One region of the Oleiphilus sp. HI0079 genome, then DNA from elsewhere that is predicted to be linked to it. Evidence: predicted binding sites of a transcription regulator. Region 1 holds the regulator's gene; each other region holds the start of a gene.
The links. Region 1 encodes sigma-54, which starts transcription at its own class of promoters, with help from an activator protein. Its sites were predicted from a motif close to TGGCACNNNNNTTGCTNT; they were not measured.
Positions count from the first base shown of each region.

Region 1 (6,783 bases):
GGAACGCGCCTCAAACAAGTCTTCGCGACTCAGCGTCTGGAAGTCTTGGCCATCCACTAAGACGCGCCCTGAATCGGGGCGCAATTGCCCGCCGATCAGCTTCAAAAGGGTCGTTTTGCCAATGCCACTAGGGCCCATGATCGCGGTCACCTTGCCGCGCGGGATAGACAGGGTCAAACCATCAAAAATATTTCGATAACCCCGAGAGAAACAGAGACTCTCGACTTCAATGTAGGAGGACAAATGGTTTCCTGTATTCTTATAACACATCCTAGGAGGGCTAGATTCTAGCGAGCCTAGTTCGTCATTTACAAGTTAAAACTAAACAAGATTTCACGAACCGCATTAAGCTTGCTTTGACAAGGTAAGTTCAGCAAAATGCGCTCTCCTTCCCCCATCGAATTTTGTGAGCAAATCAAGTGTTAGTGTTCAGTGTAGCCCTTATTGTAGGACTGGTTATTCTAATCTGGAGTGCCGACCGTTTTGTTGAAGGTGCGGTATCTACTGCATTGCATCTCGGAATGACCCCCATGCTCGTCGGCTTGACCGTCGTTGCCTTCGGGACATCCGCTCCCGAACTGATTGTTTCTGCGATGGCTGCGCTACAAGACTCAAGCAACTTGGCAGTCGGCAACGCCATTGGCTCCAACATTGCGAACATTGCATTAGTTCTTGGACTAACTACGCTCGTTTCAGCGATTCCGATTAAGCTTGGCATACTTCGAGTCGAACTGCCTATTCTATTAATTGCTACCAGCCTTGCGACGCTCGTTATAATCGACGGCACGATCGTTTTTTACGACGGCTTGATTTTGTCCGGCTTACTCATCATATCCCTGATCGCGCTCGCCAAGCTTTCTTCATCTTCCGAAGAGCTTCCAGAAGAGATAGATGAAGCCAGCGACATCCCTCAAGCAAAAGCTTACCTTTACCTTATTGGAAGCATTGTTGCTTTGGTCTTGAGCTCAAGAATGCTTGTCTGGGGCGCGAGCGGCATCGCCACCGAGCTCGGCGTTAGCGATCTCATCATCGGGCTAACAATTGTCGCAATTGGCACAAGCCTCCCAGAGCTGGCAGCCTCGATTGCAAGCGCACTAAAAGGCCACCATGATCTGGCGCTAGGAAATATAATAGGGTCAAACTTATTCAATCTACTTGCCGTCATGGCTATACCCGCCTTTATATCGCCGCCAATCATTGACCAGGTCTCGTTATTCCGGGATTACGGCTTTATGCTTGTACTCACATTTGGGCTTGCGATTCTTTGCCTAGTAAATCATGTGAGTAAGCGCGACCAAATTGGTAAAATAGCCGGCATCACGCTTTTATGCAGCTATATTGTCTATCTAGTTATTCTTTACAAGGACTCGGTTACAGCACTAGCATGAATTACATTGAATCAGGCAAGCGCACCATTGAGATTGAGCGAAATGCAGTAAATGCCCTGCTCGATCGAATAGACAGCAATTTTGAGAAAGCTTGCGAAATCATGCTCTCCTGCAAGGGACGCGTTGTCGTGACTGGCATGGGAAAGTCTGGTCACATCGCTAATAAAATTGCCGCCACACTCGCCAGTACTGGCACCCCAGCGTTCTTTGTCCATCCTGGCGAAGCAAGTCATGGCGACCTAGGAATGATTACTCAGCAAGATGTCGTTCTCGCTATATCGAACTCCGGCCAAACTGAAGAAGTTGTAACGATCTTGCCTTTGATCAAACGCATGGGCGCCCCCCTAATTAGCATGACCGGCAAGCAGAGCTCCACACTCGCCAAGGCAAGCGATGTATCATTAGACATCAGCATTGAAACCGAAGCCTGCCCTCTTGGTCTCGCCCCAACCTCAAGCACAACAGTGACTTTAGCATTAGGCGATGCGCTTGCAGTTGCACTACTTGAAGCACGCGGATTTTCTGAAGAAGACTTTGCCTTTTCGCACCCTGGTGGGAGCCTAGGAAGAAAGCTCCTCCTAACCGTCGAGCAAATCATGCATATCGGCGATAGAGTGCCAAGCGTACCGCCCTCATCCTCCTTATCAGAAGGCTTATTTGAGATTTCACGTAAGGGGTTTGGGCTGACTGCCATTGTCGATAACGACAACAAAGTAGAAGGTTTGTTCACTGATGGAGACTTACGCCGCGCCTTTGACGAACAGGTAGACCTACATCAAACCGACATCGGCAGCATTATGACCAAAAATTGCAAAACCATTAACAAAGATGCGCTGGCAGCCGAAGCCCTGCATGTAATGGAAGAATATAAAATCACAGGTCTGCTGGTTACCGAGCCTGACAGAACCCTAGTCGGTGTAATTCATATGCATGATTTACTAAAAGCAGGTGTTGTATGAGCAAGCAGCTCGATGAACAAACGCGTTCAAAGGCAAAAAACATAGCACTTCTTGGACTAGATGTAGACGGAGTGCTCAGCGATGGTCGCATCATCTTTTCAGCACAGGGAGATGAGCTGAAAGCTTTTTGCACTCTAGATGGGCACGGCATAAAACTCCTGCAACAGAATGGTATCAATGTCGCCATAATCACAGGCCGCAACTCACCCCTGGTTGCGCGTCGCGCCCGAGACCTAGGCGTCGAACACTTGATCCAAGGCAGAGAAGACAAGCGCGTCGCTCTTGATAGCGTTCGCCAAGCACTTTCATTAGAGTGGGAGCAATGCGCCTATATGGGCGATGACCTGCCAGATCTATCTGCAATGCAAGCTAGCGGGCTAGGTTTTTCCGTACCAAACGGCCACCCATTCGTTCGCCAGCACGCCGACTACTGCACGAATACAAAAGGTGGTGAAGGCGCAGTTCGGGAAGTTTGCGATTTAATTCTCGACGCCAAAGATCTGCTAGATGGCATCCATCAACACTTCTTAGAGAAGTAGGCACTGTCATGGCACGGCTTAAGCCCAGATCTCGTTTTGTTATACCTCTCATAGTGGCCGTCTTTGGGGTCAGCATCTACTACGCGAATCAACTGGAACAAAAGACGTCATTGATTCAGGAAGACACTACACGAAAACCAAGCGCCTTTGCCGAAGGCACCGAACTAAAAGAGTTTAATGAGGAAGGCGAGCTGCAACTGCTCATCAAAACGCAGCGATCATACTATTACGAAAGCGAAAACCTTATTGAAACTGAACGCCCACTGATCGACTATGTTAATGAAACAGGCGAACAATTTCGCTTAGACGCAAAAGATGGACAATATCGAACAGACACCGGAATGCTAACCTTGCAAAACGAGGTACTGATGTCTCGCGTTGGAGAAACTAACGATCTCATTACATTCGAAACAGAGGATCTTCGCATCGACACGGTGAATGACTTTATATCGACTCCCGGCAAGGTTAAGATAACCCAAAATCATAATACGCTGACCTCGTCAGGCCTTAAGGCATCACTAAATGATAGAAAAATTGAGCTACCGCAGCGCGTTCGAGGCACTTACAATGCCCAGAAATAGCTTGAATGCGCTGATCGGTTTTCTAGCATGCCTTGCCCTTTTTCCCGCGCAGAGTCATGCCATAGACGTTGATAGAAACCAACCCATTGAGATCGAATCCGACAGCGCAACAATTGACGATTCGCAAGGTCTTTCAACATACCGCGGCAACGTACTTATAAAACAAGGCAGTACAAAGCTTACCGCTGACAACATTACTGTCTTCGCAAAAGACCGCAGCGTCACGCAAATAGTCGCCATCGGCTCTCCTGCGACATTCAACCAACAAGACCCGGGCAGTGACGACGCAACCACCGGGCAGGCTGAGCAAATCACTTACAAAGCCGAAGAAGCCGTTCTTATATTTAGTGGCGATGCGAAGCTTGCACAAACGACGAACTCGTTTTCGGGTGATCGAATTGAATATGACATTATGCGAAAAGCAATTAGAGCCAAAGGCGACGAAAGCACGGGAACACGCGTTAAAATTCAGTACTTCCCTAACCAACCGACTACGCCAACGGAAGACATACAGAACCCTTCAAACGAAGCGGAAACAAGTACAAATGAGGACAAGCTCTAGCGCATGAAAACCCTTCAGGCAAAGAACCTCGCCAAAAGCTACAAAAAACGCCAAGTAGTTATCGATGTTTCACTTGAGATTCAATCTGGGCAAATTGTTGGTCTTCTCGGTCCGAATGGCGCAGGCAAAACAACCTGTTTCTATATGATTGTCGGCTTAGTCCCTCAAGACAAGGGCAACATATTAATTGACGATAAAGACATAAGCAGCCTTCCTATGCATGGCCGCGCAAAAGCGGGCATTGGCTACCTCCCCCAAGAGGCCTCAATTTTTCGCAAACTGACTGTGTATGAAAACATCCTAGGAATTCTGCAAACGCGAAAAGATTTAAACAACAAACAGCGTGAAGACAAAGCCAATCAACTACTCGAAGAATTCCACATTCAACATATTCGAGAAAGCCACGGCATGGCTTTATCAGGCGGCGAGCGCCGACGAGTTGAGATAGCCAGAGCCCTTGCAATGGAACCAGACTTTATTTTATTGGATGAACCATTCGCAGGCGTTGATCCGATTTCAGTCAGCGACATCAAACATATTGTTCGCCAGGTGAGAGATCGAAATATTGGCGTATTGATTACTGACCACAATGTGCGCGAGACGCTAGACATCTGCGAGCAAGCCTATATTGTAGGGAATGGACACATTATCGCATCAGGCTCTCCCGAGGACGTTCTCAAAAACGAAAAAGTCCGAGAAGTTTACCTCGGCGACGAGTTTACAATTTAGAACCAAATTCATTGTGCAATTTCCAGTGAAAAAAGGTTTATATATGAGAGTGAAAAACTCGTTCAATTTCTCCTCGGAAGTTCTTAAAATAGAAAAACGAGCTAGCTCCTTTGGGCAGCATAAAGAGACGACAGTCCACAATGACCAGCATTACAAGAAGCTAGGATGACCGACAAATGGTAATGAAGGCATCCCTACAACTCAAAATGGGGCAACATCTCACGATGACCCCACAATTGCAGCAAGCCATAAAACTGCTGCAATTATCGACATTGGATCTTCAAGCTGAAATACAAGAAGCGCTTGAATCCAATCCAATGCTCGAACTGATGGAAGATGGCGGTGACTCTAGCAATTCATCAAGCGATGAACAGTCGAGCAACGTCAATCAACAGTCAAGCGAACCCGAGGGCAATCAACAAGTCGAAGCGAAAGAGCTACACGACAGCGAGCGTGAAGAATTTAGTGACTCGATTCCAAATGACTTACCTGTTGATACTGCCTGGGAAGATGTTTATCAGTCTTCGGGGCCAGCAAGCTCAGGATCTGGCTCTGGTTCAGATGAGATGGAAAGCGACTTTGAGAGTCGTAATTCGCCAACCGAAACACTCAACGATCACCTCCTTTGGCAGCTCAACTTAACACCTTTCTCAGATAGAGACCGCTTTATAGCAGAAAGCATCATTGACTCGATCGATGTTGATGGCTACCTAAGAAGCGATATTGAAGATATACATCAAGGCCTCTTCAACGAAGAAGACGAAGATCCCGTTGAACTCGATGAAGTTGCTGCAGTATTAAAGCGGGTGCAACACTTCGATCCAGCCGGCGTGGCTGCGAAAGATCTCCAAGAATGCTTGCTACTTCAGCTGCGCCAACTAGATCCAGAAACAAAGTGGCTTCCCCAGGCAAAGCTAGTCGTTAGTCACTATATAAATTTACTTGGTAGTCGCGACTACGCACAACTGATTCGACGCAGTCGCCTGAAAGAAGACGACCTGATCGACGTATTAAAGCTCATTCAATCTCTCAACCCGCGTCCCGGTGAAGCGATTATCCAGAACGAACCAGAATACGTCGTTCCAGACGTCATTGTTAAAAAAGAAAAGGGCCGCTGGAAAGTAGAGCTCAACCCGGAGATCGCTCCTAAAATTCGAGTGAATAGCGGCTATGCTGGCTTCATCAAACGTGCAGACAACAGCGCCGACAACAACTTCATGAAAGACCAATTGCAGGAAGCAAAGTGGTTCATCAAAAGCCTGCAAAGCCGGAATGAAACCTTACTCAAAGTCGCAAGCAAGATTGTTGCGCACCAACAGGGTTTTCTAGACTATGGTGAAGAAGCAATGAAACCATTAATTCTTCACGATATTGCGCAAGCGGTCGACATGCACGAATCTACGATTTCGCGCGTAACAACACAGAAGTACATGCATACGCCACGCGGCATTTTTGAGTTAAAGTACTTTTTCTCAAGCCATGTTGGCACTGCCTCTGGCGGCGAGTGTTCTTCGACTGCCATCCGAGCCATCATTAAAAAGCTGATTGCCGCTGAAAATCCAAAGAAGCCGCTAAGCGACAGTAAGATTGCAGAAGTACTGAAAGATCAAGGAATTAACGTTGCTAGACGTACGATAGCGAAATATCGAGAAGCGATGTCTATTCCACCTTCTAATGAAAGGAAACGCTTGATGTAAAAAGCGAATTAAGCGTTTTGTGATTTAGAAGCAGACCGTTAGCGTCTACGCTAACAAAATCTACGAGGAGATAACTATGCAAGTAAATATCGCCGGTCACCACGTTGAACTCACTGAGTCAATGAAGAACTACGTAACCGAAAAGCTAGAGAAACTCGAGCGTCACGTGGACGGTATCACGAATGTGCAAGTCACCCTATCTGTAGAAAAGCTGAGACAGATCGCCGAAGCCACCTTACATGTTTATGGAACAGATGTTCACGCAACAGCTGAGGACGAAGACATGTACGCCTCTATCGACAAGCTTATTGATAAACTCGATAGACAA
Region 1 covers NZ_LWFT01001228.1:115-6,897, forward strand. The annotation lists partial or broken gene A3750_RS21705 (ABC transporter ATP-binding protein) at 1-243, opposite strand, end outside; gene A3750_RS21710 (calcium/sodium antiporter) at 420-1,388, shown strand; gene A3750_RS21715 (KpsF/GutQ family sugar-phosphate isomerase) at 1,385-2,347, shown strand; gene A3750_RS21720 (HAD family hydrolase) at 2,344-2,886, shown strand; gene lptC (LPS export ABC transporter periplasmic protein LptC) at 2,895-3,467, shown strand; gene lptA (lipopolysaccharide transport periplasmic protein LptA) at 3,454-4,029, shown strand; gene lptB (LPS export ABC transporter ATP-binding protein) at 4,033-4,758, shown strand; gene A3750_RS21740 (RNA polymerase factor sigma-54) at 4,941-6,455, shown strand; gene hpf (ribosome hibernation-promoting factor, HPF/YfiA family) at 6,532-6,783, shown strand, end outside.

Region 2 (9,173 bases), on a different contig from region 1:
GCGACTGGCCACATCCACATTGGAACCATGGCCGGGAAGTTAAATGGGGTGATGCCTGCTACGACACCGAGAGGTTGGCTGGTACTCCATGCATCAATACCGCCACCTACTTGTTCTGTAAACTCGCCTTTGAGAGCAGAAGGAATACCGCAAGCGAATTCAACGACTTCAAGACCGCGAGTGATTTCGCCCAATGCGTCTTCGTATACTTTTCCGTGCTGTGCAGTAATTACGGCTGCCAGCTCGTCACGACGTTCATCAACAATTGCTTTGAACTTGAAAAGGATCCGTGCGCGGCTAAGCGGCGTTGTTTGAGACCAAGTTTCGAAGGTCTTCTGCGCAATCGCGATGGCGCTTTCTACCTCAGTGGCTGAGGCAAGGGATACTTCGGCAATTTGCTCACCGGTAGCAGGATTGAATACGTTATGAGAGCGCGCACTTGGGCCAGTTTCTTGACCATTTACGTAGTGATTAATAGTAGTCATAGTTAACCTAATGTTTAAGAAATTCTTGTTTAGCTCACCCTTAATAGAGTGACTTGATCGCGGAACGCATTGAGTGCATTAACTGATCGATATCTGATTCAGAGATGATCAAGGGTGGAGACATCGCAATAATATCGCCAGTACAACGCACTAGCGCATCGTGCTTCCAGTAACATTCGTTAAAAACTTTGAAGCCTCGTTCGCCCATTTTTGCACTGGACTTAAATTCAACTGCACCAACCAGCCCAAGGTTTCGAATGTCCTTGACGACATCAAACTCTTTCAAGCTATGAAGAGCATCCTGCCAGTACGACTCAAGCGCGATCGCTTTTTCAAACAGGTTCTCTTTTTCATAGACTTCCAGTGTAGCGATAGCCGCCGCCGCTGCAACCGGATGGCCGGAATACGTATAACCGTGGAATAACTCAATAACTTCTTCTGGCCCTTGCATGAACGCATTGTGGATTTCGCCAGAAACAAACACCGCCCCCATGGGAATTGCGCCGTTAGTTAGACCTTTCGCCGAAGTGATAATGTCGGGTGTTACGCCGAAGCGCTCTGCTGCAAACGCTTTACCGATTCTTCCGTAACCGGTTATCACTTCATCAAAAATAAGAATGATGTCGTTTTCTTTCGTAATCTTGCGTAGACGCTCCAAGTAACCTTTTGGCGGCATCCAAACGCCGCCACTACCAACAACAGGTTCAATGATCACGGCGGCGATTGTGTCACCATGTAGTGCGATCATGTTGTTCAACTCATCTGCAAGCTCTTCACCGTGATCTGGTTGGCCCTTGGTAAATTCGCTACCAGCAACCCAGGCATGTTTGAGGTGATCGACACCGGACAACAAGCTACCAAAAGCTTTACGGTTATTGCCTAGGCCGCCAACTGAGATACCCCCAAAGTTTGTGCCGTGGTAACCCTTTTCTCTTCCGACGAGACGGGTTTTGTGGGCATTCCCTTTTGCTCGATGGTAAGCAAGAGCGATTTTTAGTGCAGTGTCGGCCGACTCTGATCCCGAATTGGTAAAGAATACGTGATCCAGACCATCCGGGGTGTGTTGCACAAGTTTTTGAGCTAACTCAAAAGGAAGAGGGTGCCCCATCTGGAATGTTGGCGCGAAATCAAGCTGTTGAATTTGCTTGCTAACGGCTTCCGTAATTTCCGTACGAGCGTGTCCTGCATTGGTACACCAAAGACCCGCTGTGCCGTCCAGTATTTTTCGTCCGTCTTCTGTTGTGTAGTGCATTCCTTTCGCGCCAACAAGTACTCGAGGAGCAGATTTATACTGACGGTTTGCTGTAAATGGCATCCAGAAAGCGTCTAGGTTTGAGTGTTGAGTGGACATAAAAACCTCAAGAACAGAGTGTTTAATTTATTGAACAACGTAAGCGTAGTGTATGTAAAATAAATAAAACATCAAGCCCTGGAATGTTACGTCACTTAAAAAACCATTACATCCCTTCTAAATAAGAGCTTAAGGCGATGATCTCCTACCTATTATTGCCCTTAATAAGAAAATGAAGTTCGTGAAATATCGTTCGATATATTGAAATTTTTACCCTTCAGACGTATCGTTTCGTCTTCGGTTTTATAATTTTCGGGGAATATAGTGCACACAACTAAAGATCTAGCGTACTGGGAGAGCTTGGCAAAGTCGATTTCAATAGAGGGCCGTGCCTTTATTAATGGAGAATACCGCAAAGCGAAAGATGGCGATGAATTTGAGTGTGTAAGTCCGATTGATCGACGCGTTTTAGTCCATGTCGCGTCATGTAAGAAGGAAGATGTTGATTTAGCTGTCGCGTGTGCACGGGAATCATTTGAATCGGGCGTTTGGGCTAATTTGCCGCCAACAGACAGAAAGGCGATTCTACTGAAGTTCGCTGACCTTATAGAAGACGCGATCGATGAGATCGCTTTGCTCGAGACATTGGATATGGGGAAGCCGATTAGCTTCTCGCTAGAGGATGACCTTTCCGGCACATTGCGGGCGATTCGTTGGACAGCAGAGGCAATTGACAAGGTTTATGATGAGCTTGCACCAACACCCAGTGATCAATTGGGTATGGTGACGAAAGAGCCGATTGGTGTCGTTGCCGCAATTGTTCCTTGGAACTTTCCATTGCTGATGGCTGCATGGAAATTCGCACCAGCGCTCGCGATGGGTAACTCGTTTATTCTCAAGCCTTCAGAGAAGTCGCCATTGACCGCGATTCGTATTGCCGAGTTGGCGAAACAGGCAGGTATTCCAGACGGCGTGTTTAACGTGCTTCCGGGCTTTGGACATACCGCGGGCCAAGCGTTGGCAGAACATATGAATGTCGATACATTAGCCTTTACCGGTTCAACTGGAGTGGCGAAGAAGCTAATGGTGTTTGCTGGTGAGTCGAATATGAAGCGGGTTTGGGCCGAGGCTGGCGGAAAATCACCAAACGTTGTTTTTGCTGATGCACCCGACTTGGATGCTGCTGCAGAAGCTGCCGCAGGAGCGATATGCTACAACCAGGGTGAAGTATGCACCGCAGGCTCCCGTCTATTGGTTGAAGATTCCATTGCCGATGAGTTTATGGAAAAAGTTCGTGCTCATATGGCGAGTTGGAAACCGGGTAATCCTCTTGATCCGGAAACGACGGTTGGTGCGATAGTTGACGATGCACAGTTAGAACGAATTTGTTCGTACATTGAGCTGGGTAAAGAGCAGGGCGCTACATTAACAGTGGGTGGTAATAAGCCTGTGGAAATGACGAATGGCTGTTTTGTTGAGCCAACCGTGTTCGAAGGGGTGTCGAATGATATGTCCATTGCGGCAGAGGAAATTTTCGGCCCGGTATTGTCCGTGATTCGATTTACTAATGAAGACGACGCATTGACGATAGCAAACGACTCTATTTATGGTCTTGCGGCCGCTGTTTGGACCAGCAACCTAAGTCGTGCGCATCGGTTTGCGCGAGGTTTGAAAGCCGGTTCTGTATGGGTCAATCAGTATGATGGTGGTGATATGACTGCACCATTTGGCGGATTCAAACAGAGTGGTAATGGCCGAGACAAATCTCTTCATGCGCTCGACAAGTACAGTGAGCTCAAAGCAACTTGGATTAAGCTTTAATTGTTTTTAGTTGCTTGATGAGCAAAAGTTGATGAGTTCAAAGCCTGGCAATGCCAGGCTTGCTTAGTAGCGCTTTGCTATTGTTTTTCTTTTCGTTCCTTCTTACTGCGATATCACCTGGGCTTACTTCTAAGTGTTTAAGTCTCGGAAGGGATAGGTACGCTTAGGTGTCTGAAATTTTTACGACTTTGCTAATCTATCTCAGCATACAGTCTACTTAGGTGTTTGTTTTATATAGCTTACACGTCCTCGGCCTATTTTATGCTTCTCAACAAGAGCTGGCGCTCCCTCAGTGAAACTAGGATGGCCCAAGCCAGCGGAACGTGGTTTGTCTCTCGTTGAAATAGTAAGGATCGAGAGCAAGCCTTCTGGCAACTCCTCCGGTCAAATGGGCTAGAGCGCGAAGTTTAAGACGATTGTAAAATGAAAAAGGCGCTTTTAACGGCGGGTCTGATTTCACTTGCTGGTGCTACACAAGCTGGCACAATCGATTTCGAAGATTTTGGTACAACATACATGACGGGCGGTGGCTCAGGTGTTTGTGCTGGCCAGGGTAACAACGAATGTACAATTGTGGGCAACGAATTTGTTGGTGATGGCATCACGTTGAGCTTTGATGATGTCGCTCCTGTGCATGATAATGCGATCAAGATTGTTCGTGTTGGTTCCCCGACCGACGCGTTTGTCCCAAATGACGCACCAATTCCAGCGGGTGCTTTTGGCGACTTCTTTATGACGACGGAGTTTAACGACAATATTCACTTTTCATTGTCGTTCAATAGCAGCTCTAACGTCTCTTTCGACATTGCGGATATCGACGGCAGCGGCATTAATAACACAGAACTTTTCCAGCTGACTGCATATTTGTCTGGTGGCGGCACGGACATGGTGAGTGTTGATGGGCTGGGTAACATTATAGGTAATAGCGGCCTAACTGACGGTATCGCTGGTGATGCGCTTGTAACAAACTTTATGTTTGCTGGCGTTGATCGTATTGAAGTGCTTGGTACCACGATTGGTGGAACACGCAACATTGGTTTTGGTCTCGACAACATTGAGTTTCAATCGGTTCCAGAGCCAGGCACTCTCGCGTTGTTAGCGGGGGGATTATTTGGATTGGGTGCAGCACGTCGCCGCTCTATCAAAGCATAGTCAGAGCTGAGCCTTCCTATTTAGTTCGCAAATGGGCGAGTGTGATTGCACTTGCCCATTTTTCGCTTCTTCAGAAGTCAGTGATTTCTGATCCCTCAGCAAAAGCCTCATTTCGTTAGTAGAAAAAGTCTGTTGGCTAGAACAGGTCTTTGAATCGGTGATACAGCATTCCCGCTGCAAGCATTGGTGAGCGGAACCTTGGGCCTCCGGGAAAGCGCATGTGACTTACCTTTTCAAAAACTTCAATTCGATTGCTTTCGTTATTGATCGTTTCGGCAATTAATCGACCTGACATATGTGTTGCATTTACGCCATGTCCTGAATAGGCCTGCGCATAATATATGTTGTCTTGAAGCCGACCTACTTGAGGTAAACGATTGGCGCCAATTCCAATCATTCCACCCCATTGAAAGTCGATTTTTTTATGCGCAAGGTATGGAAACACTTTATCCAGGTTAGGCTTCAGCGCGTCTATGATTGATTTAGGATCTCTACCTGAGTACGTGCACAAACCGCCAAATAAAAGCCGGTTATCTGCAGACAAACGGTAATAGTCAAGATCCACTCTTTGGTCGCATACGGCCATGTCTTGCGGTAGCGCCCGTTGTGCTTCATCTTCTGTGAGCGGTTCGGTTGCGATGACATAGCTGCCAGCCGGTAGCACTTTCGCACTCAGTGTTTTATCCAAGTCTCCGACATAGGCATTTCCGCAGATGACTAGTTGGTCGCAACGGATCTCTGCTTTCTCTGTTTTGACAATGCATTGCGTGCCTTTCTGGATATCTATAACGCGAGAGTTCTCAAAGATTTTTGCACCTAGATTTTCTGCAATCCGAGCTTCGGCAACATTGAGTTTAAGTGGATGAAGGTGGCCGCTACCCATATCAATAAGGCCACCAATGTACTGGTCTGAGCCGACGACCTGATGCATTTCGTCTTTGCTAATGAGACGAGTTTTGTGCGGGTAGTTAATCGAGTCGAGCCACTCTTTGTCTTCAATAAAATCTTTGAGGTGTCGAGGTTTAGTGGCAAGGTCGCAATAGCCCCATTTAAGATCGCAATCGATTGCGTATTTCTCAACTCGCTGCTTCACAATATCGACTGCTTCAAAGCCCATGTCATCAATCGCTTTGATGCCCTCGGTGCCGATTTGATTCTTGAATTGATCTAGGCCGTGACCAATGCCGCGGATTAACTGCCCGCCATTGCGTCCTGAGGCGCCCCATCCAATGCGATACGCTTCGACCAAAATGACATTGATACCGCGCTCTCTCAATTCCAAAGCAGTGCTTGCGCCACTGAAACCGCCCCCGATAATACAAACCTGAGTAGAAAGCGCCCCCTTTGCTTGTGGGAAGCCCTCTTTGTCAGTCAGACTTGCTTCATAATAAGAGGGTGGATAGGTACGGGAGTGTGTGGAAGGGTTGAGCATGACTAATACCTTAAATACAGAATCAACTGTTTGATATATTAAGCGAGCGTGTGGGATAATGCACGACCATAAACCATAATTAAGCACGGAAGTAGCTATGGATGTAGGTCAGAGATTGCGCGAAGTGCGCAAAAAAACAGGCATATCTCAAAGAGAGCTTGCGAAAAGAGCCGGGGTTACAAACTCCACCATTTCCATGATTGAAAAGAACAGTGTTAGCCCAAGTGTAAGTTCACTTAAAAAAGTGCTGTCTGGCCTCCCTATGTCTCTGATGGAGTTTTTCGACTCGGAAGATTCTGCAAAAGTAGAGACGCCTGTTGTTTATCCTGCAGGCGAATTATTGGACTCATCAGTGAATGAGATCGAATGGAAATTAGTGGGTAAATCTTTTCCGAACAGACAGATGTCTTTCCTGGTTGAGCGTCTCCCTCCGGGCTCGGATACTGGTGGTGATATGTATGTACACGAAGGCGAAGAAGCCGGTTATGTTCTGGAGGGTCAGTTTGAGCTGACCGTCGACGGAGAGGTTTTTATCATTGGGCCGGGTGAGGGGTATTATTTTGACTCGAGAAGGGAGCATCGTTTTCGCAACCCCTTCGACGAAGACTGCCGCATTGTTTCCTGCACGACGCCGGCAGATTTCTAATTTTTCTGTCCGTCTTGAATGAAACTGTTTAGCAGGAAACTTGGCCCAGAAGAATCACTAAACCATGTGGTGATACTCCATGGTTTGTTTGCTGCATCGGACAATCTTCTGACGCTTGGGAAAGGACTGTCCGAGCAGTTCCGGGTTCACCTTTTGGATTTGCGCAATCACGGGCAATCTCCTCACTCGTCTCTGCTTGACTACGACGTCATGGCTAAAGATGTTATTGATTATTTGGACGACCAAAACATCAAACAGGCTGCGTTGATTGGCCATTCTATGGGCGGTAAAACGGCGATGCAGGTTGCATTGATGTATCCAGAGCGAGTCGAGGCGCTAATTGTTGCCGATATTGCGCCCGTGCAGTATTCACCAGGCCACGAACAGATACTCAGGGGCTTGGCGGAGCTAGCCGAGAGTCCGGTTGGTTCAAGGCAGGCTGCAGATGAAGCGTTGTCAAAATGGATCGAGGACTGGGGTGTTAGGCAGTTTCTTATTAAGAGTTTACGTCGAGCTGATGATGGAGACTCAGGATTGGTATGGCGATTTAACTTTGAAGCCATCAAAGCCAATTATACGAATATTCTAGCGGCACCGCATGGTGGTCGTTATGAAAAAAATGTGTTGTTCATTTCTGGCGCTCGCTCTGATTACATCCTTCCAGAGCATAAAGCGAAAACTCAAAAGCTCTTTCCAAAAGCACAACTGAAAATCATCCCCGAAACCTCCCATTGGTTGCACGCTGAAAAACCTGAAGTCTTTAACGCAATGTGTGTTCGCTTTCTCCAGCAGTCATTTATTTCACAATAGTTCCCACTAAATTTCTGCTGCACGTTAATAATGCGCTAGGCTGAAATTATGCGATATTCTGACGCACTGCATGCAGTTGTAAAACAATGTGAAATAGCACAAACTGCTTGTGTCGCTAATGATAACGCGAAGTCCAGATTCGTTTGGAATGATAAAAAAAAAGCGAGACGTGGTGGCATCAAATTTGTATGAAGAGCAAGCATCAGTGCATGCGTCAGCTTTTCGTTGTTGCTTTTAGGTGCGCTGCGACATCCTTTTACGGATACACAACAAAAACTTAGGAGAACACGAATGTTGAAATTCTCTTCAATAATGGCTGCTGGTTTAGCAGTGGGGTTATCTTTCGGTGCTACAGCAGGTACATTGGAAGACGTTAAAAAGCGCGGTACGTTGTCTTGTGGCGTGAGTACCGGCCTTGCAGGCTTTTCTCAAAAAGATGAGAAAGGTGAGTGGAGCGGTCTTGATGTAGACGTATGTAAGGCCGTTGCTGCAGCTGTCCTAGGCGATGCAAGCAAAGTTCAATATAAGCCTTTGACTGCAAAAGAACGTTTCACTGCGCTTCAGTCTGGTGAAATTGATCTCCTTTCTCGTAACACAACTTGGACACATACTCGTGATACTTCGCTTGGTTTAAACTTCGCGGGTGTTAACTACTATGATGGCCAAGGCTTCATGGTTTCCAAAAAGCTGGGTGTTAAAAGTGCTTTAGAGCTTGATGGCGCTGCAGCATGTATTCAAGCTGGTACAACGACAGAGTTGAACCTTGCTGACTACTTCCGTGCGAACGGTATGAAATATACCGCGGTTACCTTTGATACATCTGATCAAACTCGTGCAGGTTTCGAAAGCGGCCGTTGTGACGTTCTAACTTCTGACCAATCTCAACTTTATGCAATTCGTATTGGTTTGAAAGATCCGGATTCTGCAATGGTACTTCCTGAAGTAATTTCAAAAGAGCCATTAGGCCCAGTTGTTCGTCAAGGTGACGACGAGTGGTTCAACATTGCTAAATGGTCTTTGGTGGCAATGATTGAAGCAGAGTTTTTGGGTGTAGATTCATCCAACGCTGCTGACTTAAAAGAGAACGGTAAGCCTTCACAAAAGCGTCTTCTGGGTACAGAAGGTGATGCGGGTGAAAAGCTTGGCCTAAGCGCTGACTGGGCATACAACATTGTTTCTCAAGTTGGCAACTACGGCGAATCTTTCGAGCGTAATGTTGGTATGGGTTCTCCATTGAAGATTGCTCGTGGTATCAACGAGCAGTGGAACAAGGGCGGTTTCCTATACTCTCCACCAATTCGTTAATTCGAATTGCTTAGCATAAGGGGCTTTTGTAGCCCCTTTTGCCGTTTCAAAAATTCTTCAACAATGATTTAGGGTAGAAACATGTCCGAAGAACAAATAGCTAGAGCGAGCTCTTCCTCAGGCTCAATGCTCAATAACCCTCAGGTTAGATCCGTTATCTATCAGGCGCTTTTGCTTTTAGGTCTCGGCTACTTCTTCTACTCGATTGTCTCGAATGCGCTTACAAATATG
Region 2 covers NZ_LWFT01001305.1:4,287-13,459, reverse strand. The annotation lists gene A3750_RS22730 (CoA-acylating methylmalonate-semialdehyde dehydrogenase) at 1-485, opposite strand, end outside; gene A3750_RS22725 (aspartate aminotransferase family protein) at 526-1,836, opposite strand; gene A3750_RS22720 (aldehyde dehydrogenase) at 2,101-3,597, shown strand; gene A3750_RS22715 (PEP-CTERM sorting domain-containing protein) at 4,021-4,749, shown strand; gene A3750_RS22710 (FAD-binding oxidoreductase) at 4,886-6,181, opposite strand; gene A3750_RS22705 (cupin domain-containing protein) at 6,279-6,827, shown strand; gene A3750_RS22700 (alpha/beta fold hydrolase) at 6,846-7,637, shown strand; gene A3750_RS22695 (amino acid ABC transporter substrate-binding protein) at 7,929-8,942, shown strand; gene A3750_RS22690 (amino acid ABC transporter permease) at 9,024-9,173, shown strand, end outside.
Region 2: the regulator sigma-54 is predicted to act here: its motif matches at 7,697-7,714, upstream of A3750_RS22695 (amino acid ABC transporter substrate-binding protein).

Region 3 (4,882 bases), on a different contig from region 1:
AGGTTTCCAGGAAAACCCTTTTTCTTCAGACTGATTGCAACGTTGTGAAAGTTAACGACCGGTTCGGAGAGGAAGCCGATATCTACAATCGGCGCACCGGGACTCATAATCGCGTCTACTTTCCCTCGCTCAAAAAGCTCATAGGCTCGAGCATAGGGGGCATAAACCGTTTTGACATTATAACCGCTGCCTTCGAGCGCTTTACGGATGATATCCAGCTTTAAGCCACTATCGGTTTCACGGATAACCCAAGGAGGTATAGACAAACTAATGCCCAGACGCAGCTCTTTGTTGCCTTCGTCTGCATGACCCTGCCCTGCACACAACAGAATCGACAGAAACAGTACCATCAACCCAAAAACCTGCAAAACCCACTCTCTCTCTAAATGCCTTAACACTTCGCTGCTCGTACCTGCCTCGAACTACAGCTTCTCAAGCTGCTGTTCAATCTCTGCGACCTTGTTTGCGACCACTTTTTCAAGATGACGCAAATCCGACAGAATTGTTTCTTTCGCATTACGTTCGACAAAATCTTTCTGAGTGATGGTATCTAGCTCGTCCATCACCTTGACAAGCATAGGCGATACTTCGCTGACTTGCCTGTAATCATCACTAGAGAAGTCTTTTTGGGGCTTGATGGAACGGTGAAATTTGAATTTTTCACTTTTTTGGAAGAGATCACCTTTCTCCCGCCGGTGATAAATCTTCAAAACATCGAAATCGCGTTCAGAACGAACAGTGTAGTGGTCAATGTTGCCCAGGCTCTTAACACCGAGAGATTGCAAAGCGCTCAAAGTCTTACTCCTTTGATAAAAGGTTTGCTATTCGCCCAGACAACCTAGCGACAAAGGTCTTTGTCACTTACTAACGCTTGGTGCATTCAGGTACCTTTATGCCACATTTGTGATCGATGCTCAATCCAGCTCTACTAAGCTACCCGCCAAAGCAGAAATGATGAAGCAATATTGCCTTTTGCACAAAACAAACGCTAAATACTGCCAAAAAATACGCTTAGAAGAACCTTCATGACATTATCTCTACAATTTCATCCTCATCGAGGAGGCCTGTTTAACGAGTTACACACTCGCCCATTTCCAGTCATAGCGAGTCCCGCCCACGTCTCATCATTGACGGTTCTTCACGCAAAGGACGATAGCGAGAGCCAGCTAACCCGTGCTCAGGAGTATGAACATATCCGTGACTTGTGCGCGCGCTTTAGCGCTCCTCAGCCCAATTCGGATGCGACATGCTACTACCAAGATTTTGGAAGCTTTGAGTTTCGCTGGGAAAGCCATACCGAGTTTTCTACCTACACCTTCATTCATCATGTTGAAAGCGCCCCATTTGAGAGGACAGGCATCTCTCCATTACCAGAGGAGTGGTTGGCTGGACTACCCGGGAAAGTCATCAGTGGCTTGCACATCGACATCGAAGCACCTCCGGAAAAAATCGATATCGAGTCATTAAGAGGGCATTTTGAGGGCCATCGATTAATCAGCAGTTTCGTGCATGAAAAGCGAGCGCAAATCTGGACTTCTTATCGTATTCACAGCGACAACATGGGCCGCTTTCTGATTTTTAATCATGATCTAAACCCATGCCAAACAGGCCGCCTGGTTCGACGGATTCTTGAGTTAGAAACTTATCGCATGATGGCCTTGCTGGCCTTTCCGATTGCGAAAGAAATTGCACCCAAAATTCGTGGAATGAACCTTGAACTTGCAGGGATCATCACACAGATTGATGCCATTGAAGACCTAGAAGATGAGCGGCGGATGATGAGTCTACTCACCGAACTTTCCGCAAACATAGAAAAAGTGATTTCCGACACGCACTACCGGTTTTCCGCAACAGAGGCATACTACCGCATAGCGAAGAGCCGCATTGCAGAGCTAGAGGAAACAGAAGTATGCGGGCTGCAGACGCTTGATGAATTTCTAACTCGGCGGCTCAAACCAGCCTATTTTACGTGCGATACCGTCAGCAAAGACTTAGATGAACTATCAAGCAGGATTGATCGCGCAAGCGAACTTCTTCGCACGCGCATGAACTTGACGATTGAATCTCAAAACCAGCGTCTACTGCAATCCATGAACCATCGCGGAAAACTGCAACTTCGAATGCAGCAAGCCGTTGAAGGTTTATCCGTCGCAGCCATTTCCTACTATCTGGTTGGCCTTGTGAAGTACGCAGCTGAATCCGCTAAGGCAGTAGGCGTAATAGATTCAAGTTATTTAATCGTGGGATTCGCCGTGCCAATTTGCATTGCAACGGCGGTTCTGGGCTTACGACGAATCAAAAAAAGCATACTCAGAGAAAGCAAAACCTAGACTGTCGAAAAAGTTTACACATCCAACCATTCAAACAAACAAATGAGCAACACTTTACTTATAGATCAGTAGCTTAACTAACTAGGTACACTAATTGCTTATCTAAGCTCTGTTGTAAACGTAGTATTAATAGGGATATGAAAATGAAATTAGCAAGTTTAGTGGCGGCAGCAGCCTTAACGGTCAGTTCAATCGCCAATGCAACCTTGATCACCAATGGCGGCTTTGAAGATTCAACAATCACGAATGGTTGGACCTACTACTCAGATATTGGTGGCTGGGAAGGCGACAACATTGAAGTATGGGCTTCAGGCTTCAATGGCGTAACCTCTTATGAAGGCTCAAAGCATGGAGAATTGAACGCGCACCCTTACGATGGAACTGCCTTCTCGATTTACCAAAGCTTTGCAACGAGTACAGGTGCAGCATACGACGTATCACTAGCATACCGTGCTCGCTCAAGTAACAGCGAATCATTCCGATTAGAATTGTTTACCGGTGACCTAACGAGCCGCACACATCTTCTCGACGTAGTGCTCGACAGCCGCCTCAATGTTTGGAACACCTACCTCAACGATTTTGTTGGCACAGGTAGCGAAACGTATCTGATGCTCACGTCGATCGTTCCAAGCGCTGGCACCGTCGGCAACTTTATCGATGCCGTTAGTGTTTCAGAAGTCCCAGAGCCTGCAACACTAGCACTCATGGGTCTTGGCCTTGCAGGTTTAGCTGGCGCACGCCGTCGATCTAAGTAACGCCAAACCGAACAGCTTTAAAAGGCGCAGAGAGCATTCTCTAGCGCCTTTTTCTTTGCCTGAAATACCGCATACCAGCACTTCAAATAGTGAGCACTGAACCTTAAACCTCGAACCTCGAACCTCGAACCTCGAACCTTAAAGCTTGAACTTTGAACCTTGAAAGTCATCTCTCAAACGCAACTCTTTCAAAACATACTTTGAAGATCAGACTCCGAACATTCGTGCAGCTTCATCTGACAAGCTAGACCATTTAACGCGATCAATCACCTCCACTCAAACGAGCGCACTGCGTGCAATACAACCCAAGATTCCGCGCCATTGAGCGCGTATCCGCCAACCTTCACAACATAAGAGCGACCCCAACGTTCTAACAAACGCAATACTCGCCTTCCCCTTACGCTTACAGAAACGCACGTCGGGGTGCAGGGATAACACCCGGAACGTGGCGACGCTGCGCATTCAGAACAAAATGCACCCAGAACGTCTTAGGCACAAAAAAGCCCGCTATCAAGCGGGCTTTTTATCTCAGATCTGAGCCTGGCGTTATCTAACGCCGCAACCATCTGGGTGCGACGCTAAAAAACAAATCAAGCAGTATGTGTTACTGTTGTCGACGACGCGCCAGAACAAGACCGACAAGGCCTAGCCCGAACAACGCAAGTGTTGCCGGCTCAGGAACAGCAACTGCATTTAAACCGATAATATGGTCATCATGATTGTCATCGGGACCAGCACCAGAATCGTCCCAATAAAGGACGGCATCGTAGAAAACGCCACCAAACGTGTAATCAAGCATTACCGCAAAAGACTGAGCAGAACCGAAATCCTTGTTCTCACCATTCGCTAAACCCGCCGAAATGTTATTCGCATAGAAACGAAAATCCAACAAGCCAGCCGAAACATTCGAAACACTCAAGCTGTTACCAACTGCGTTGGACTTGTTGTTCAAGTTATAGCTATCGTTTTGAAAAAAGAAATCGTTGTTGTAGCCCGCTTCATGCCCCAGATACGTAAAGGTCAGATCAACCGCAGTCGTCGCGAAGACGTTTCCGCCAATGTTGTAATCATCACCTGAGACAAAATTATTATTCGTTGGCGCCGTATAAATCTCACCGCCTTGCACCTCAATCAGACCCGCCTGCGCGCCTGCTGCCAAAGAAACCAGTGCGATCATCGCTAATATCTTTTTCATTTTTTACGATTCCTACTACTTAACTACAAGAATACTTGATCATCCTGACCAAACGAGTACCGAGGTATCAGCAAGAAGCAAACCATCAATAAAAAAACCTTTTAACTCATTAACTTATAGAAAGGCGCGAGCGGTAGATATCTCCAAAGTGTAAATATATCTGACACTCAAAAATCCATCGATAATACCAAGACATTTCGCGAAAGCCGAGCAGTAAACATGACTGCACTTATTGGAATGCCTTGATCTTTATTCTCAACGTTCCGTCTCTTACTTCAACAGACTGCAAGCTCGACTTGGCAAGCCTCTGTTGCGCATTCTCATCATTCAGAACAAACACAGGACTAGCTCGCAAAGCGCCAGAGATTAACCCCTGCGCATAGGGCTTTATCAACGCCGTGCCTTGCTCTGTTAAACCATCAATAACCAAAGTGTTGATGATTGCATCGCGAATATAAAATGCGCCTTCCGTTTTTTCATACACGACCGTACCGCTGACACCAATCGTACCGCTACTTCTCAAACCGTTCGGCGCCAAGGTCTCGATTTGCGCACTGACTCCTACTTTATTCTCGTCTTCATAAAGTCGAACATTCGGGTGC
Region 3 covers NZ_LWFT01000627.1:462-5,343, reverse strand. The annotation lists partial or broken gene A3750_RS11365 (hypothetical protein) at 1-398, opposite strand, end outside; gene A3750_RS11360 (DUF3461 family protein) at 423-794, opposite strand; gene A3750_RS11355 (DUF3422 family protein) at 1,026-2,330, shown strand; gene A3750_RS11350 (PEP-CTERM sorting domain-containing protein) at 2,474-3,085, shown strand; gene A3750_RS26840 (PEP-CTERM sorting domain-containing protein) at 3,690-4,280, opposite strand; gene A3750_RS11340 (DUF1439 domain-containing protein) at 4,510-4,882, opposite strand, start outside.
Region 3: the regulator sigma-54 is predicted to act here: its motif matches at 2,414-2,431, upstream of A3750_RS11350 (PEP-CTERM sorting domain-containing protein).

Region 4 (9,173 bases), on a different contig from region 1:
GCTTCGACTTTAGAGGCAATAGGCGCTAGCGCCTCAACAAATTGTTCTGGTGAAGAAAACGCTGTGATCGGTGTCGCTGCGACGTGTTGCTCTTCAGGAATCCGCGCTATTGAATCTTCAATATCTAGCACTTGATCTACCTCATCCATCGCATCACCCAATCTAGCGACGTTCAAGCGCGGGAAGTCCTTTCGTTCATAAGTAGACATGTCTGCCATGCTGAGTGCTTGTTCTAGACCTGACTCCTGCTTCAAACCTTTATTTTCCAACAACTGACGTTCAATCACCTTCGCAAGTCCGATGCCTCCATCGCCAGCACCAGCCAAAGAAACAGAGATCTGCGAATCAAACATTTCCTGATAAAACTCGGTGTCGTTACTTGAGAGGATATTCCCCTCGGAGAACGTCTTGTTCGCGTCTCGCATCGATTTCAGCATCATGGATATAAACATCGACTCAAACTGTTCGGCGACGGCCTTGATGCCTTCACGACTGTCCTTGTGCCTTGCAGATTTTAAATTCTGCAGAGCGTTCAGGTCGTTATAGTTTGAAACATCTGGTGTCTGAATCATTTAGATCACCACTAGATCCGCTTTCAATGCTCCAGCCTGCTTAAGAGCCTCTAGCACGGCCATAATATCGCCCGGAGCAGCACCAACCCGATTCACTGCCTGCACGATCTCACTCAGCGTTGTCGCTGGGCCAAACTCAAACATGCGCCCATTCTCTTGCTCAATACTCACTTCAGAGCGAGGCACGACAACCGTTTCACCGTCAGCAAAGGCGTTTGGCTGACTAACCTCTGGCTCTTCGTTTATGGTCACGGTCAAACTACCATGCGTAACTGCCGCAGGCAGAACACGAACATTCTGACCAACAACGATCGTACCCGTTCGGGAATTAATGATGACGCGTGCAGGCGCCTCGCCCGGTTGGACATTCAAATTCTCAAGCATCGATAAGTAAGAGACGCGTTGCGCAGAGTCGCGAGGAGCACGCACAATTATAGAAGCACCATCCTGAGCGTAAGCCGTACCAGGACCAAGCATGTCGTTGATTTGCTGAGAGACATTCATCGCTGTTGTGAAATCAGGATTATGCAAATTAAAAGTAATGCTGTCGCCCTGACTAAAAGGACTTGGAATTGAACGCTCTACGGTGGCGCCGTTCGGAATACGGCCAACACTCGGCACATTGACGGTAATCGATGATCCGTCACTGCCTTCTGCACCAAAGCCGCCAACAACAAGGCTACCCTGTGAGATCGCATAGATTCGTCCATCCGCACCCTTAAGAGGCGTCATCAATAGGGAGCCACCGCGCAGACTTTTAGAATCACCAAGACTTGAAACGGTGATATCAATTTTTTGGCCAGGTTTCGCGAAGGCAGGCAAATCCGCATGCACAGCGACAGCGGCAATGTTCTTAGATTTCGGGTCGACGCCTGGAGGGATCGTGATGCCGAACTGATTCATCAGATTCCGAAAGGTCTGGCTCGTAAAGGGCGTTTTATCACCGGTCCCATCCAAACCAACGACCAAGCCATATCCGATGAGCTGGTTACTTCGAACCCCTTCAATGCCAGCAATATCTTTTAAACGATCTGCATGCGCTGGAGAGATCAACCAAACACTTAACACCACGAGTGCAATGGCACTGATTAAGAAAGAAAATCGTCTCAACATAAGGTACTCCCGGCTACAAAGGCCACCACTCGCTGTTGAAGAAGCGCGTCAACCAACCTTGACGATTCACCTGATCAAACTCACCCGTTCCGCCATAAGCGATCCGCGCGTTCGCGATCTTGGAAGATGAAATCGTGTTGTCGACCCCGATGTCCTCAGGACGAATCAAGCCTGTAAGACGAATAAACTCATCCCCTTGATTCAGGCTCAACCACTTCTCGCCCTGCACGCGAAGCAAGCCGTTGGGATAAACTTCAGCAACCGTCACGGAGATACTGCCCGCGAGGCTATTGCTTTGCCCAGACTCCGCAGTGCCCTCGAAAGATCGTTCAAAAGAGGGATCCGTGAGCAAGCTCATGCCTTTATAGTTGATGGTATTACCCAGAATATTGGCCTCATTGAAATCCACCTCATCATCCTTGTCGTACGTCGTTTCCGCTTGTTTGGTGGCGCGCGTCGACTCTTGAAGATTCACCGTAAGGATGTCGCCGACGTTAATGGCAACCTGATCACCATACACACTGAACTGACGATTAGACTGATAGATACTGCCTGTGATTGGCTCACCCATCATCAGGCTTTGTGCTGGAATCGGGGCATAACGCGGATCATCGGGCACGGGTTGTTCACGCGTGAGCGCTGCGCAACCGCTCATAGCAACAAGCAAAGAGGCAATAACGAGCCGCGAAGCTATATGAAAATAGCGCGATGTAAGCTCAAGATAAATACGACGCATCGTTCTACGCTCACCCAAACCTGTTAAACGTTCTGCGAAATAAATTGCAGCATTTGATCCGCAGTCGAAACCACCTTTGAGTTCATCTCGTAGGCTCGCTGCGTTGTAATCATGTTGACCAACTCGGTCACAACATCGACATTGGATGTTTCAAGCATGCCCTGACTAATCGAGCCAATGCCGTCTAGGCCGGGCGTTCCTGCGATTGGGTCACCACTTGCCTCGGTTTCGCGGAACAAGTTATTACCAATCGCCTTAAGGCCCTGAGGATTAATGAAGTCTACGAGATCAATCTGCCCAAGGTTTTGAAGTGCTGTATCGCCAACAATGGTTCCGGTCACAACACCGTCCTCACCGATCGTCAGCTCATTGATTCCCTCTGGAATGGTAATAGCAGGTTCGAGAAGGTGACCATTTGCGGTAACAACTTCACCGTCCGAATTGATTTGAAAACGACCATCTCGCGTATATCCGGTGGTGCCATCTGGCAACGCAATCTGAAACATCCCTCGACCTGAAATAGCCATATCGAGAGGACGCTCGGTGACTTGCATCGAACCTTGGCTGAATTCCTTCACCGTGCCAACAACACGAACACCTGTGCCCAGCTGAAGCCCTGAAGGCAACTGCGAGTCTTGCGAAGTCAACCCGCCTGGGTCGCGCTTAATTTGATAGAGGAGATCCTGAAATACCGCATCGTCTCGCTTAAAACCTACGGTGCCGACATTTGCCAGATTGTTGGAAATGGTAGATAGCTTGGTGTCTTGTGCACTTAAGCCTGTCTGACTGACATATAGAGCTGGATGCATACTTCTCTCCTGTAAAGTTCAAATTGGGAACCGATAACCGGTCCAATTTGATGCTTCGAGAGCTGCAACTTTATGCCGCTCTACGACGCTTAATTGACCTTACTAGGAGAATTGCAACAACCGTGCCGAGGCTTCGCTATTTTGATCAGCCTGACCCATTAATTTGACCTGAAGCTCGTACTGGCGAGACAGGGAAAGAATTTCCGTTAATGCAGAAACGGCGTTGACATTTGAACCTTCCAAAAAACCGGATTCAACACGCACATTTTCGTCGAGCTCTGGCAACGGATTGCCATCTTTGACATAAAGTAGACCATCGCCCCGCTTCTCGAGCGTCGCTGGGTCCGGGTTGACCAATCGCACACGATCAACCTGAGCAATCACACCATCTCCACCTAACGGCAACACAGATATAACGCCATCAGCGCCAACCTCTACACTGACCGAGGGAGGAATAGCGATCGGGCCGCCTTCACCCAAGACCTGTAAGCCTGCGCCAGTTCGAAGCTGACCATTTACATCAATCTGCAAGTCGCCTGCACGCGTGAACGCCTCTTCACCATCCGGAGATTGCACTGCAATCCACCCTTCGCCACTGAGCGCAATATCTAAAGGATTACCCGTTTCACGCATTGGGCCTTGCTCAAAACGTGTCGCGGGTCGCTCGGTAAGGGCATACGCTCTCGTTGGGTGATGCTCACCATAAACAGGCATTGCTCTCGCTTGCGCAAAATCCTCTTTAAACCCGGTCGTATTTAAATTCGCCAAGTTATTCGAGTGCGCACGCTGAGCATACATATTCTGTTTGGCACCACTCATTGCAATGTAAAGCGCTTTATCCACTTACCTTCTCCTGCCGGATTCGCTATTAAATATTCAGAATGGTCTGCTGAATTGTGTCGGATGTTTCAATGGTCTTTGAATTAGCCTGATAGTTACGTTGAGCAACAATCAATGCCACCAACTCTTGAGACAAATCGACGTTCGATGACTCTGTGGCCGACGCGGTAAGCACACCCAGAGAAGCGGTTCCCGGAGCACCAACAACAGCATCACCAGAGGTAAATGTTTCAATCCAAACACTCTCCCCGATAGGGGCCAAACCTTCTTTATCTCGGAAATTCGCCAAAGCCACCTGACCAAGCACTTGCGCCTCGCCATTGGAGAAACGCGAAAGAATGACACCATCACCCTCAACATCCAGACCAACCAACCGACCCGTCGTGTAGCCATTTTGCGATAAATCATTGACTGCAAAAGGGCTACCGAACTGAGTTAACTCTGAAATATCAATCTCGAAGTTAGAGCTAGTAGGAGGAAAATCGATCGGTAACACACCACCATCAACAACGTTAAGTGGCAAGGTTGCACCATTTGGATTTCCCTCTTCATCAAGAGGAATCCAGTTAGAAATCAATACGTCGTCTGTAAGCGTTTCATTGAGCGTACCGTCGCCATTGAAGACAACATTGAATGTTGCTCGCGATGGGTCGGTACCAATCAACGGATCGCCGACATCTGTGTCATCAATCAATACATGCATTTGCCATGTGCTCTGCTCTTGAGCCACATTCGATGGCTGAGGCTGCTTCACAAAGTAAAGCTCGAGCACATGTGAGTTACCAAGGCTGTCGTAAATCTTGGTCGAGGTCGCGTGGTTATACGTACCGGCATCTACTGGATCAAAGGCGTTGTTCACAAAAGGCTGACCAACGGTCGAGCCGACAATTTCACCCGTACCCGAGCTAAATGCGTAGTTATCATCAAGAATAAACTCAACCACACCACCAACAGTTGCCGTCGTGCCACCACCAACGGCTAAAGATTGCGCAGCACCCGCACTCCCCTGTACATCGAAGGCATCAGGCGCGGTGCCAGCAATTGCAAACCGCAAATCTTCACCTTGGTCTTGAATAATTTCTAGATCATTGCCATTCAATACGGCGGTCGTGCCCACCAAGGCCGAAGAGTTAATTTGCTGGCCGATATCGGCTAACTGCTCGCCCGCGGTTAAGGTTGGATCTGTCGGCTGGAATACCACTCCATTGACAGAAATAGTCATGGTTTGCGACGCGTTGTTCCAACTTGCCTCTGTAATATTTACCGAGGTTCGCGCCGACGCGTTGACCCCTGACAGAGCACTAAATCTGTCCGCTATTGCGCGCGCACTTTCATCCACTTGCGTTGTCACGGACTCTGTAGTCGTCGGTGTCGCAGGATTACCATCATCGTAGGTCACCGTTACGCTTTGCGCAGAGTAACCATTGGTTGGCCCAGCTTGCGCAACGCCGACATCGGTACCATCGGACTCTAAAGTGCTTCCGGAATCGGCCAACACACTCTCCGAGGAGCTTAAGTTCAACAAAGCAGCGACGTCGGTTGTTTGTCGAGGAGCCAAATCATTCGTCTCAACGGTTAGATCGCCAAGCACGCCAGAAACGTTACCTTCATCATCCGCCTGGAAACCTTGCACGCGCATGCCGGTATTGTTAACAAGGTAACCCTCACGGTTCACCCCAAACTGCCCAGCGCGCGAATATTTCGCTTCACCATTGTCACTCAGAATAAAATAGCCGTTACCGGTAATCGCCATATCTAGGCCGTTATCCGTAAACTCTACATTACCCTGACTGTGGATCTGACGAATCGCCTGCACCTGAACGCCGTCACCGACATCAGCAATGCCACCGCCAAAAAAACTGTTTGAATAGGCATCACCAAATTCTGCGCGCGATCGCTTAAAGCCAACTGTGCTTGCGTTTGCAATATTGTTGCCGGTGACCTCGAGATCAGTTGCGGATACTTTTAATCCGCTCAATGCTACGTTAAATGCCATGTTGAACCTCTACTGATTAACTAATTGATTTCTCGAACGCTCTCTATCGGAACGCTCCCTAGGCCAGCCAGATTAAGCGTCACCGCACCACCGCCTTGAGCGATCGAAACACTGATTACCTGTGAGGCAAATAAGGTGTCGAGCTGCTCAGAACCAGTACTTGTTTTGCTTTCTGCTTTTATTGTGTATCTGTCATTGGGCATCACATCGCCTTGCTCATTCTTGCCATCCCAACTAAACGGGACGGAACCGGCAAATTGCTGCCCCATATCTATTCGTCTTACCAATTCACCAGACCCGTTGAGGATGGAAACACTCAAGTTGCTCGTACCCGAAGGCAAATCAATCATCCCCGAGATGGTTCCATCTGACAGCAACGGTGAATCAGCGCCTGGCACCAGAACATTGCGCCCAACCATGGCAGAAGCCTGTAAGGCCTGAGACGATTGAAACTGCTCACTGAAACTATCCACAGTACTGCTAATCTGCTGCATCTCTTCAAGCGCACTAAACTCGGCCAACTGCGAGATAAACGCGCCATTGTCCTGCGGTTCAAGTGGGTTCTGGTTCTCAAGCTGTGCAATCATTAACTCAAGAAACTCGTTCTTACCAAGATCGCCTTTTTTGGCGGCTTCCTGGCTGCCCTCCAGTCGATAACCCGAAAGCGGATCAACTGCATTATTGGTATTGATATCAGTCATAATCTGGCCCTACCTACTGACCCAGAGTGAGAATTCGTTGCATCATAGTTTTTGCGGCTTCCATGACATCGACATTGGTTTGAAAGCTTCGCGAAGCAGAAAGCATATCTGCCATTTCCTCAACCACATTCACATTTGGATACATCACAAAACCTTCTTCATCTGCCAGCGGGTGATCAGGCTGATAGCGCATATCTAAAGCTGCATCCGTTTCAACAATCCCCTTCACTTGCACGCCACGGCTTGCTTGGTCTTGCATGGAGGGCATAAACACGTCCATCGCATTTTGCTGGATGGCAGAAAAAACGGGCTTTCTGGCGCGATAAACCTCACCGGTACTGCTTGCAGCACTATCAGCATTCGCGATATTACTTGCTGTTGTATTGAGTCTGACCGATTGGGCTGACATGCCCGATCCGGCAATATCAAAAATAGAGTTTAGAGACATGCTTACTCACCCTTTATCGCTTTACTAAGTGACTTAAACTTTCCATTTAAAAACTGGAAACTTGTTTGATAGTCGAGAACATTCTTAGTGAACTCGGCAAGCTCTTGCTGAGTGTCGACCGTATTCCCATCGAGTGAAGGTTGCAGAGGCGTGCGGTAAAGGACTTCCGCTTTTCCCATTTCCGAATGATTCGAAATGTGTCCCGAGCTGGTGGCCGCCATGTTGAGCTGATCACCAAGCTGCGCATTTTGTTCCGCTAAAGCCGCTTTGAAATCGATGTCTCGTGCTTTAAACCCAGGTGTATCAGCATTCGCGAGGTTATTCGCCATCAACTCAGCACGCTGAACCCGAAGCTCTAGCGCTTGCGGATGTATACCTAATGCATTATCGAATGAAATTGCCATTGAGCCCTTCCTGTTTCACATAGAAGAGTAAAAGCAAGAGAAGTGCCAACTATTTTTATTATAAAATTCAGAGACTTAGGATTTTACCTGAGGGATGCGAACGGCAAAGAATGACCTATCAAAATCGGCCGCTCTGAACGCCTACCAGTAATAAAAATGATCGTCGAATTGAAGTGTCGGGATGCGCTTCGCATCACCAACAGGGGTACCTATGTAGAGAAACCCTACCAGACTCTCATGCTCCTCAATGCGCAAGGCCTGCTTAACATGAGGATTAACCGCCATATCACCTGTTCGCCAAATACCACCAAAACCACAGGCCTGAAGCGCAATCAATATGTGTGCTAATCCCGATGCGACGGATTGCTCTTGCTCAAAAACAGGCACTTTTGGATGCTCAATGTTTTTTGATATTGCTACAAGAACCAATGGCGCGCGCAACGGCATTGCTCGACATTTTTCTAACTTCGCATCTGAAGCCGACGGATCGCTTCGCTGAGCAGCGTGGGCAAAAATCTCTCCAAGCTCCTCTCGACGTTCTCCTTCAACTAAAAGATAACGAGCTGGCCTAAGAACCTTATGATCAGGAGCGCGCATCGCCGTCATGAGAATCCGCTTTAAAAGCGCACCCTCCGGCGCTGGAGACTCAAGCCTCGGATACGAGACTCGCGTATGCAAAAGCTCAAGAACATCGCTAGATAATGACATTTCGCTCATAGCGCTCGGGTTCCTCAGAAAAATTGTGTATAAAAAATGGAGGTGCTACTCTAGCTCTCGAAAAATCGGACGTGCCTTAACGTGAACCATAAGGTGCGACTAGACCTTATAGTACAAAATAAATATCGCAGTCTGAACCGATAACACATGAGATACCAAAGAATTTTCAGCGCAAACACCTCGCGCTACCGGTAAACAAAAATATGCCCAACACTCCCAATACCGCAAGAGACGATGCTCCGCCATCAGTAATGCCCGCCTATAATGGCCGAGTACTTGCGTATTTATTGTCGACCATTACCTTTATCACTGGCATTTTAATCGGACATTTCGATAAGGCACTCATCTGGTTTGTGCCATTCGCCATGCTTTGGCCTCACTTACTCTACTTTGTCATTCGACATTTTAAGCTCGTAGAAAGCGCACGTGCTCGTGAAGTAACACTGCTATTGGACGGCGCAATCACGGGCGTGACGCTACTACTGATTAAATTTAGCCTCAGTGCCACTCTGTTCTCTGTCATCATGCTCTGTTTCAGCTTTATTGTTGTGGGCGGAGTCCGTCTTCTGGCTCTTGGAAGCTTGACGACATTTTTATCTCTGATCGTTTCCTCGTTTGTCTTTGGTCTGGAGTTCAAACCCGATGAGCCAGCCCTTGTGACGCTTGTCGCCGGTATAGGTGCAGGTGTGTACGTCGCTGTAACGGCGTACTACACGCACCAGCAAGCAAAAGCACTCGTCAAAGCAAAATCCCAAATACAACACCAGCGAGAACAATCCATCTCTCTGTCACACAAGCTGGCCAAATACCTATCACCTCAAGTCTGGCAGTCGATCT
Region 4 covers NZ_LWFT01000828.1:362-9,534, reverse strand. The annotation lists gene flgJ (flagellar assembly peptidoglycan hydrolase FlgJ) at 1-572, opposite strand, end outside; gene A3750_RS15445 (flagellar basal body P-ring protein FlgI) at 573-1,685, opposite strand; gene flgH (flagellar basal body L-ring protein FlgH) at 1,699-2,421, opposite strand; gene flgG (flagellar basal-body rod protein FlgG) at 2,445-3,230, opposite strand; gene flgF (flagellar basal-body rod protein FlgF) at 3,333-4,073, opposite strand; gene A3750_RS15425 (flagellar hook protein FlgE) at 4,099-6,066, opposite strand; gene A3750_RS15420 (flagellar hook assembly protein FlgD) at 6,087-6,767, opposite strand; gene flgC (flagellar basal body rod protein FlgC) at 6,781-7,215, opposite strand; gene flgB (flagellar basal body rod protein FlgB) at 7,218-7,619, opposite strand; gene A3750_RS15405 (nitroreductase) at 7,761-8,336, opposite strand; partial or broken gene A3750_RS15400 (adenylate/guanylate cyclase domain-containing protein) at 8,540-9,173, shown strand, end outside.
Region 4: the regulator sigma-54 is predicted to act here: its motif matches at 7,650-7,667, upstream of flgB (flagellar basal body rod protein FlgB).